3 regions of the Exiguobacterium sp. s194 genome follow, and region 1 is predicted to be linked to each of the others. Evidence: riboswitches for the same ligand, from Rfam matches in the RefSeq annotation. Region 1 holds a riboswitch; each other region holds the start of a gene.

Region 1 (3,279 bases):
CTGTCCTTCGGTTTGGCCGAGAACGTGAGCGATCGCTTGTCGGAAAGCACGAGCCCCGGCGGCTGCGCCGTCCGGGTGTCCGTGAATGCCACCGCCGGCGTTGATGACGACATCCGTCCCGAAATCACGAATGATATCGGCGACGAGTCCTGGATGAATCCCGGCTGACGGGACCGGTAAAATCGGTTTCGACCAATGCGGTTCGGCGCTCTGGTCACGAATCGTGAACGCCTCGTCACGCGGTGTCGCGAGGGAGCCGTACGGAGACGGGAAGAGCGTTAAATCGGCCCCGGCGAGGCGTGGGAGTTTACCGAGTAAGAGCGAATGACTGATTGATCCGGTCAAGGCGCCGGCAAAGGCCGGATGTGCCAAGATGGGGACGCGTATGTCTGAATCGTTCGCAAGTTCGCGCAGTGCGTCGAGACCGTACGTATAGACGTTGAACAGGAGCGCTGTCGCACCTGCCTCGATAAGACGGAGCGCCTGGTCACGTAGACCGAACACGGGGCCGCTCAGCGTGATGGCGTAGAGGACACGTTTCCCGGTCGCCTCGAAGTGGGCTTGAATGACGTCCGCTCCGATCCGGGCCCGTTCGAGCGATGGGGTGAGCGGGTTGTCGTATAAAATCTCGTCGTCTTTGACGATATCGATGCCTCCGGCGAACTGATCGCGGAGTTGCTGCTCGAGAAACGCGAGGTCACGGCCGATGACACCTTTGAAGATGCTCATGACGAGCGGGCGATCATGAACACCGAGTAACTCGCGAATTCCAGTGACCCCGAACTTGGCGCCTTTGAAATGAGGGGCGAGCGTCTCGGGCAACGTCAAATCGATTAACCGAATCGAATCGTCGAGGGACAGTTTCCCGAACGTCGTCGTCAAGATGGATGAAAAGTCAGGGCTGACATTATGTAACGGGTAGCGGATTGTGAAGCGGCTCGTCGTATCCGTATGTGTGGTCGACACGACCTCACCCCGGTACGCCTGTAACTGCTCTTGCTCTAAGTGAGGCAGCTCCGTCCAAGTACCGACCGTCAGCTCGAGGGCGATTTTGTCGGCGACGGTCGCGACCGCGTCCGTTCGTTTGATTTCATATGTGGCAGTGATACTCATATGGTTCCTCCTTCCAGGCAAACAAAAAATGACCCCATGCCGAGGCAAGAGGTCATCATAAAAAATGAACTCTTATCTCTCAGCTTTCGCTGCAAGAATTAGCACCGTGCCATCTCTGGTCGGTTGCTGCGACATCATCGGGCTCGTCCCTCCGTCTGCTCTTGATAAGAATGTGATTTGAAGTTGTGAAATTTAATTGAATTTTTGCACAGAATCATCACGTCGTCAATTCCTTTTTTTCCAAAAAAAATATTTTGGGAAGTTGTTTCCATATATGCACAAAAAAAGACGGAGTTGCGTCGAGAAAATGACGTTGACAATCGTGACGTCGAGTCCGTAATATTCATCACATAAGTTCACCGAATCGAATAACACACTCTTATCGCGAGTTGGCAGAGGGAATTGGCCCGATGACGCCGCAGCAACCGACCACTAGGCACGGTGCTACATCCACCAGACGAATGTCTGACAGATGAGAGGAACAACCATTTTGGCTGTGCCTCTTTCTCGCGGAGAAAGGGGCTTTTTTTGTGGGCAACGTACAGGAAGGGGAAAACATCATGTCATATCAACCATTTACAGAACAGACCGTCGTCGAGCACGTCCGTCAATTAGGATACTTGCAAGAAGGAATCGCCGAGTGCGAGGAGATCGGGGACGGCAACTTGAATCTCGTGTTTCGGATTCGCCAAGGCGAACAGCGCCTGATCGTCAAACAAGCGCTCCCATACGCCAAAGTCGTCGGTGAGAGCTGGCCGCTCACGCTCGAGCGGGCATGGATTGAACAGTTGGCACTCCGTGAGTTTGCGACTGTCGCGCCTCGGTTCGTCCCGGCTGTCCTTGGCAGCGACCGGACACTCGCTTACACGATTATAGAAGATCTATCTGATTATGAGATTGTCCGCACCGGCTATTTGAACGGGGAGAGCTACCCGGAACTCGCCCGTCATGTCGGTGAATTTTTGGGCGAGACGCTGTTTGCGACGTCGGATTACGCAGCTGGACCGATCGCGAAGAAGCGGATTGAACGTGACTATTACAACCCGGAACTGTGTGACATCACCGAGAAGCTCATCTTCACCGATCCGTTCAAAGACGCGGAGTCGAACAACATCGAGACGGCGCTGCGAGCAGATGTCGAACGCCTTTGGCAAGACCAGGCGCTCAAGATCGAGGTGACGAAATTGAAAGTCGGGTTTGTCACGAAACATGAGGCACTCCTGCATGGAGACTTACATACGGGCAGCATCTTCGCGACTCAACAAGAGACGAAAATCATCGATCCAGAGTTCGCATTTTACGGACCGTTCGGCTTCGACCTCGGCCAAATCATCGCCCATTTGACGCTGTCGACGTTCTATGACCCGCTCAAACGCTTCGAGCGTTTCACGGACGTCTTGACGGTGTGGGAGACGTTCGAGAAGACGTTTCGGGCTAATTTTGAGCGCGCCGTCGAGCCATTCAATACGGATGGTTTCGTCGACGAGTTGTTGCGGACGGTCTTCAGCGACACGATCGGCTACGCCGGTTGCGAACTCATTCGCCGTGCCGTCGGACTGGCCGGTGTCGCCGATCTCGAGACATTGCCGGAAGCGACGCGGCTCGAACGAAAACGTGACGCGCTCGCCCTCGGGACGGCGCTCATTAAAGAACGACACAGCGTCGAATCGATTGACGACTTGGTGACACTCCTGTCGGGGGTGCGCGTATGACGGTCCAAAACATCCGTTTCCATTCACAGACAGACGAACTCATCGTATTGGACCAGACGTTGTTGCCGCATGAAGAGCGTTACGTGACAATCGAGACGCTTGAACAGGCCGAACATGCCATCGAGACGCTCCAAGTCCGCGGCGCACCGGCCATCGCTTACTTCGGGGCGTTCGTCCTCGCCAAAGAAGCGGGACGGTTAGTCGATGACCCGGACTTCACGCGTCGGCTCGACCTCGTCGGACGCCGCTTGATTGCGACCCGGCCGACAGCGGTCAATCTGCAAAACGTGATTGAATCGCTCCTTGATTTAAATGTCGGGGATGATTTTGAGGCGATTGCCGAGGAAATCAAACGCCGCGCCATCGCTTTGTACGACCGGGACGTCGATACGTACCGGGCCATCGGCGAGCATGCACTGACGGTGTTGCCGGCCGGGGGGAACGTATTGACGAT
Region 2 (3,279 bases), on a different contig from region 1:
AGCGCGAGAACACAACTTGAATCATCGCCGTGACCGGCACGCTGATGAACATCCCGACGAGGCCGAACAGGCTGCCGCCGATGATGATCGACGTGATGACCCAGAACGGCGTGATGCCGACGCTGTCGCCGAGAATCTTCGGCCCGAGCCAGAGTCCGTCAAATTGTTGCAACAAGAAGATGAACAAGAGGACGATGAGCGCCGTGAACGGGTCATAGAAGTAGGTGATGATGAACGCCGGGATCATCCCGAGCAGCGGCCCGACGTACGGGATGAAGTTCAAGACACCGACGATGACGCCGAGGAGAAGCGCGTATGGCGCCCCGATAATCAACAGACCGGCGACGGCCAGCACCCCGATGATGAGGCAGTCGAGCGACTTCCCGATGATATAGCGTTTAAAGATGTAATCCATCTCTTGGAAGATGTCGATCGTCGTCTTGGCTGACGCGACCGGTAACATCGCATACAACAGCCGCTTGAACATGCGGGCAAAAATCTCTTTGTCTTTTAAAAGATAAATCGAGATGACGATCCCAATCAAGAAGTTGATGAGCGTCATCGTGAAGCTCGACACGTAGCTGACCGACGACAAGACGGCCGTCTCGACCCAGCCCGAGTAGCGCTCCTCGAACCGGCTGAAATCGATGGCCTGGGCGACTGTCGCGTTATACTCTTTCAAATACGTGTTCAACTGTGACAGGTACCCGTCGATTTGCCGGATATAGGACGGGAGTTCCTCAATGAGCGAGGCGAGGCTCGAATAAATGCGTGGGAACAGCGTCACCGCAGAGATGACGAGAATCCCGATAAAGATGATATAGACGATCAGCAAGCCTTGATATCGTTTTAGTTGAAACCGTTCTTCTATATAGGACAGGACGGTATTCAGGAGCAGCGCGATGGCGATTCCCATAATAATCGGCGTCAGCAACTGGAACGTATAATGCATCATCTGCGAAATCGTATCCGGTTCGCTGATGACTTTCCAGAGCACGAGCAGGATCAGGCCGATCACGCTCAACTTCCAAATCAATTGACGGTTTAATTCCAAAGGTCCATCCCCTCATGTTTTAAATTTTGTAGAATAACGTTCACTTTCACTATGAACGTTTTTTTATCGGGATTCAAGAGGACATGCTCATTTTCAAAAAAGGATTGACAAGATTGGTAACGTTTGGTTAACTAAGTGACATATTACAAAAAGACAAATCGCATATAAAACACTTTCTATCAAGAGAAGCGGAGGGACTGGCCCGATGAAGCTTCAGCAACAGATTGATTCAATACTGTGCTAATTCCAGCAAGGTGACCTTGAGAGATGGAAAGGTGGTTGTTTGAATACGTCCGTATCTCGACACCCCTTTCCGCGGAAAGGGGTGTTTTTTGCATAGGAGGACTATTCATGACTGACAGACGCTCACATCTACTTAAAACGTTACCACCTCAACATTTCGTCGGACTCGCGAACGAGGTGGCCGAACTCGAACAAGCCGGCCGCGACATCATCCGACTCGGACAAGGGACGCCTGACCTGCCGACGCCTGAGCCGATCTGTGACGCGCTTCAGACGGCGCTCCTCGACGCCTCGACCCATCAATACGGTCCGTTCCGCGGTCAGGCCCGCCTGAAGCAAGCAGTGGCGACGTTCTATTTGAATGAGTATGGAGTCGAACTTGATCCCGAGACAGAAGTAGCGATTCTCATCGGCTCAAAATCTGGTCTCATCACGTTGCCGCAATGCGTACTCGAACCTGGCGACGGGATTTTGCTACCGAATCCCGGCTATCCTGATTACATCTCGGGGGCACGCCTCGCCGGTGCCGTCGTCCGTGACCTCGTCCTCCGGGAAGAGAACGGCTTCTTGCCGGACTATGAGACGCTCGATACGCAAGAGGCAAGACTCATGTATTTGAACTACCCGAGCAATCCGACCGGAGCCGTCGCCTCACCCGCTTTCTTTGACGATACCGTCCGTTTCGCCCGGGAGCGGGACTTGATGGTCGTCCACGATTTCGCATACGGCAGCATCGGATTCGATGGCCATGTCCCGCCTAGCTTTCTGCAGGCGGAAGGGGCGAAAGAAGTCGGCATCGAGGTATATACGATGTCGAAAGCGTTCAACATGTCCGGTTGGCGCGTCGCCTTTGCTGTCGGGAACGCGGACATCATCGAGGCGATCAACACGTATCAGGACCACGTCCACGTCAGCGTGTTCTCGGCCATCCAGGCGGCGGCTGTCGCTGCGCTCGAGGCGCCCCGTACCATTCGCGATGACTTGGCACGACTGTACGAGGCACGGCGTGATCGCCTGATCGACGGGTTGAACCGAGCCGGCTGGGCCGTCGAACCGCCGGAAGGCTCGTTCTTCGTCTGGGCGAAAGTGCCTGAGGGTGATGCCAAGTCGTTCTCGCGGAAACTGCTGCATGAAGCTGGTGTCGCCGTCACCCCGGGCTATTTCTTCGGTTCGGAAGGGAACGGATACGTCCGCTTCGGTCTCGTCTCACCGGAACCGAAGATTGACGAGGCCGTCGAACGAATCGAGCGGTTGTTTGCCGCCTATGAGGAGGTGCGGGCATGATTCGTCAGGCCGTCCTTGAATATGACCACGCCGATGACGCGCTCGACCGTCTTGATGACTTAGTCGACGGCCGCCGTGCCCACGTCCTGCACGGTCAGAACGGGTATGACGTCGTCCGAGCCATCTTTCCGGCCATCGCGGACTATCCGGCAACAAGGTTCAGCGGGGAGTGCACGGACTCGGAAGTCGAACGGCTCAAACCGTTTGACGCCGACGTGTTAATCGCCGTCGGAGGCGGCAAGCTCGTCGATACGGCCAAACTCGTCGCCTATCAACGGAACGTCCCGCTCATCGTCGTCCCAACGCTCGCCTCGAACTGTGCGGCGTTCACACCGCTCAGCGTCGTCTATCAGGAGGACGGGAGCTACGACCGCTACGACATGTTCCGCGTCGTCATCGAACGGGTCATCGTTGACTCACGGGTCATCTCGCGCTCACCATATGAATACTTTCGGGCAGGTGTCATCGACACGGTCGCGAAGTTTTACGAGGCCCGTTATTTGAGTGGTGACAGCTCAGCTGACGCCGGCGTCAACACCGGACTCGTCTTGGCCGAGCAGTGCGGGCGTCTCGTCGAACTTGAATTGAGCGAGCACGCTTTTGAGTCGTATAGTGACGACGTCCGCTTCGCGGTCGATCACGTGCTCGCCATCGGCGGCGCCGTCGGTGGATTTGGTGACGCCGGGACACGCGTCGCC
Region 3 (3,279 bases), on a different contig from region 1:
GCTCCCGTTCATTCCGGTCAGTTTGATTACGTATTTACTCGCCCTCATCCAAATGCCGCTCCGGACGTTCATTATGGCGGCCGGGTTTGGGAAGTTGCTCGTCGTCTTGATTTTCTCTGTCATCGGTGACCAGTGGGAAGAGTTTATCCAAAGCCCGTTCCGATTATCTATGCTCGTCCTGTTGCTGTTCGTTCTGTGGGTAATCAGCCGCGGACTCGAAGAACTGCTCAAACGGCGTGCCTTCAGAAAACGTAACGAGCAGCTGAAACGTGAACTTGAAGCGAAACGACAAACGACCTTGTGAAGCGACAGCTTCACAAGGTCGTTTTCGTTAAGCGCGTTTTTTGAAACGCGGGAAGTTAAAGGCGATGGCCAATCCTCCGCAAATGAACAACAAGAACGGATAGAACATATACGGCACGAGCGCCGGTGATGCCGTGTTCGTCAGTTCGGCCGCAATGAGAAGCTGTGCCCCGTAAGGCAACAGACCTTGGACCCCACACGAGAAGATATCGAGTACACTCGCAGACTTTTTACGTTCGATGTCATAATCGTCGGCGATGTTCGCGGCGAGCGGCCCAGCCACGAGAATCGAAATCGTGTTGTTCGCCGTCGCGACGTTTGTCGCACTGACGAGCCCGGCGATGCTCCACTCCGCGCCGGCCCGTCTTTTAATTCGGGACGTGAGCGCGTCACGCAAGTACGTGAGTCCGCCGTTATGCGAGATGAGTCCGACGAGCCCACCCATGAGCAATGTCAGGAGTGAAATCTCGGCCATGCCCATCATGCCGTCCGCCATGGCGGTGACGTACGTGGTGACGGCTAGACTGCCATCCAACAGACCGATGATGCCGGTCAGGGCGATGCCGCCGAGCAAGACAAGGATGACGTTCATTCCCGTCAAAGCGAGCACGATAACCGCCAGATACGGAATCAACTTATACCATTCAAACGCCGCCGGCTCGATGGTGGATTCTCCGCTCGATAGGACAGCGAGTAAAATCGTTGTGATGACGGCTGCCGGCAAGACGATCCAAAAGTTGGTGCGGAACTTGTCGCGCATGTTCGTCCGCTGGGTGCGGACGGCTGCGATCGTCGTGTCTGAAATGAACGACAAGTTATCTCCGAACATGGCACCCCCGACGACGGCTGCCGCCGCGATAGCGATATTGACGCCGCTCTCCTCATGGATGCCGAGAGCGATCGGCGCCAGTGCGGCGATCGTCCCGGTCGACGTACCCATCGCCATCGAGATGAAGGCTGCGATGACGAATAGGCCGCTCAATAGGAGCGAGGGCGGTAGTAACGTCAATGCCGCATTGACGGTCGCGTCAATCGCACCGATTGCTTCGGCGACGCTTGAAAACGCACCGGCGAGCAAGAAGATGAACACCATGATGAGGATGCTCGGGTTCCCGGCACCTTGGGCGACGCGTTCGACCGTCTGGGTGACGCTCCCTTTCGTCATCATCGCCGCGACGATGACGGCAATCAAGGCCGCGATCAAGACGGGAAATTTATAAAAGTCGTCATAGTAGATGCCTGCCCCGATAAAGAAGACGAGGAAGACGAGTAAGGGCAAGAGCGCCCATTTGTTAGCTGTTGGTTGTTCCAATCGATTCACCTCATTCATTAAAATAAAAAGAGAGCCTTCTGAAAAAAGGCTCTCTCGACAAGAAACACTTTTTTCATCTTTCGAGCAGACCGCTCGCTGGATTTGGCACAGGTTACCCGCTGCCGAGACGTCATCGGGCCAGTCCCTCAGTCTCTCTTGATAAAAAAGTTGTGATATTTAGTTATAAGACACGTTCCCTAACGTACCTGTTTCAAATCTGCTTGTCAATAGCAAACCCCCACGCGATGAACGTGGGGGCGAGTCAGGTCGTTAAGAAATTATAATGGGCGACGCGGTTGCGACCGGCGTATTTACCGCCGACGTAGAGCGCGCGGTCGGCGTTACGAATCGTATCGTCAAGACGTTTGTCGCCGAACGACTGAATCGTATCGACACCGATTGAAGCGGTGACGGGTATATCGATTCCATCGACGTGGAACGGTTTGTTCTCGATTTGTTGACGGATGCGCTCAGCAATCTCGACGGCGGCCTCAACATCACAACGGTTTAAGAGCAAGATGAACTCTTCACCACCGTAACGGGCGGCAAAGTCTTCGGTGCGGAGCACTTGACGAATGCGGCGACCGAATTCTTGGAGCACACTGTCTCCGACTTGGTGACCGTGCGTGTCGTTGATTTTTTTGAAGAAGTCGATATCGAGCATCGCGACGGAAATCGGATACATCGAGCCGTCCGAGATCTGTTGAATCCCGTATTCATAAAAAGCCCGTGCATTGGCAAGCAGCGTCAAGCTGTCCGTCCGGCTCTCGGTATAGAGGCGGTCGCGTTCATGACAACGACTGATCGTCCGATTGAACGACTTGAGCAGTTTGACAATCTCGCGTTGAATGATGGGCGGATAGCCATAGACGTGCTCGCCCGTCATCACAATCCACGTGCGGATTCCTTCGATTTCCTCGGAACGGACCGAGATGAAGCTATGATAGTCTTCATTAAATTCGTTCGACAGCGGGGCGTCCCATTCGAAGCGCATCTCGTACTCGACCGAGGATTCGTTCGGATAGGTTGCATCGAGTAATTCAAAGACGACATGGCGATCGATCGGCTGGCGCGTCTTCAAATCAAAGTAAAGTGTGCGATCAAACAGTTTGAACTCGACGTACCCTTCATCGTACTCGTTGAGTCGCTCACATTGACTGAGGAACACTTCGATGGCTTGTGCCTCGCTTTGCGATAGCGATACGGCTTCTTTTGCTTCATCATATTGTTCAATCAACGATTTGAAGGCGTCTTGTCGACCTTTTTGAATGATGAGTCGCTTAATAAAGAACGTGAGTGCGGCGGCGATACTGCTGACGACGAGCAAGTTCGTCTCTCGGAAGAGCGAGGCCGCCAAAATGAAGACGAGACTGACGATATACGTGTAAAACGCGATGCTTAAAAAGTCGCGGACCGGGATGTCGACGCGGAACCACCAGCCGACTTGATACTTTTGGACGACCGTGTTCAAAATGATGGCAATAATCAAACCGGCAAGCGGAAGGAACGAGTCTTGGGAATAGAATCCGAGACCGGTCACACCACCAAGTGCCAAGTAGACACTGGCCGGGATGGCGATTTCCAAAAATGACGTGATGGCATTCCACGGATACGTAAAACGGAACCGTCGAAGCGCGACGCGCGGTTTCAAGTTGACGAACTGG

Evidence for each region. A riboswitch is a leader RNA that binds a small molecule or an ion and turns the genes downstream of it on or off. The one in region 1 is predicted to bind S-adenosylmethionine.
Region 2: it holds a riboswitch for S-adenosylmethionine, as region 1 does, so the genes downstream of both, KNP85_RS07870 (aminotransferase class I/II-fold pyridoxal phosphate-dependent enzyme) here and mtnK (S-methyl-5-thioribose kinase) in region 1, are expected to answer to the same signal.
Region 3: it holds a riboswitch for S-adenosylmethionine, as region 1 does, so the genes downstream of both, KNP85_RS04065 (Na+/H+ antiporter NhaC family protein) here and mtnK (S-methyl-5-thioribose kinase) in region 1, are expected to answer to the same signal.

The regions. Positions count from the first base shown of each region.
Region 1 covers NZ_JACSLT010000004.1:263,156-266,434, reverse strand. Annotated here, with positions in the region: gene KNP85_RS06985 (2,3-diketo-5-methylthiopentyl-1-phosphate enolase) at 1-1,113, opposite strand, end outside; SAM riboswitch class I at 1,183-1,284, opposite strand; SAM riboswitch class I at 1,490-1,592, shown strand; gene mtnK (S-methyl-5-thioribose kinase) at 1,674-2,825, shown strand; gene mtnA (S-methyl-5-thioribose-1-phosphate isomerase) at 2,822-3,279, shown strand, end outside.
Region 2 covers NZ_JACSLT010000005.1:160,635-163,913, forward strand. Annotated here, with positions in the region: gene KNP85_RS07865 (AI-2E family transporter) at 1-1,054, opposite strand, end outside; SAM riboswitch class I at 1,228-1,328, shown strand; gene KNP85_RS07870 (aminotransferase class I/II-fold pyridoxal phosphate-dependent enzyme) at 1,406-2,581, shown strand; gene KNP85_RS07875 (iron-containing alcohol dehydrogenase family protein) at 2,578-3,279, shown strand, end outside.
Region 3 covers NZ_JACSLT010000003.1:43,174-46,452, reverse strand. Annotated here, with positions in the region: gene KNP85_RS04070 (TVP38/TMEM64 family protein) at 1-304, shown strand, start outside; gene KNP85_RS04065 (Na+/H+ antiporter NhaC family protein) at 332-1,633, opposite strand; SAM riboswitch class I at 1,686-1,781, opposite strand; gene KNP85_RS04060 (GGDEF domain-containing protein) at 1,878-3,279, opposite strand, start outside.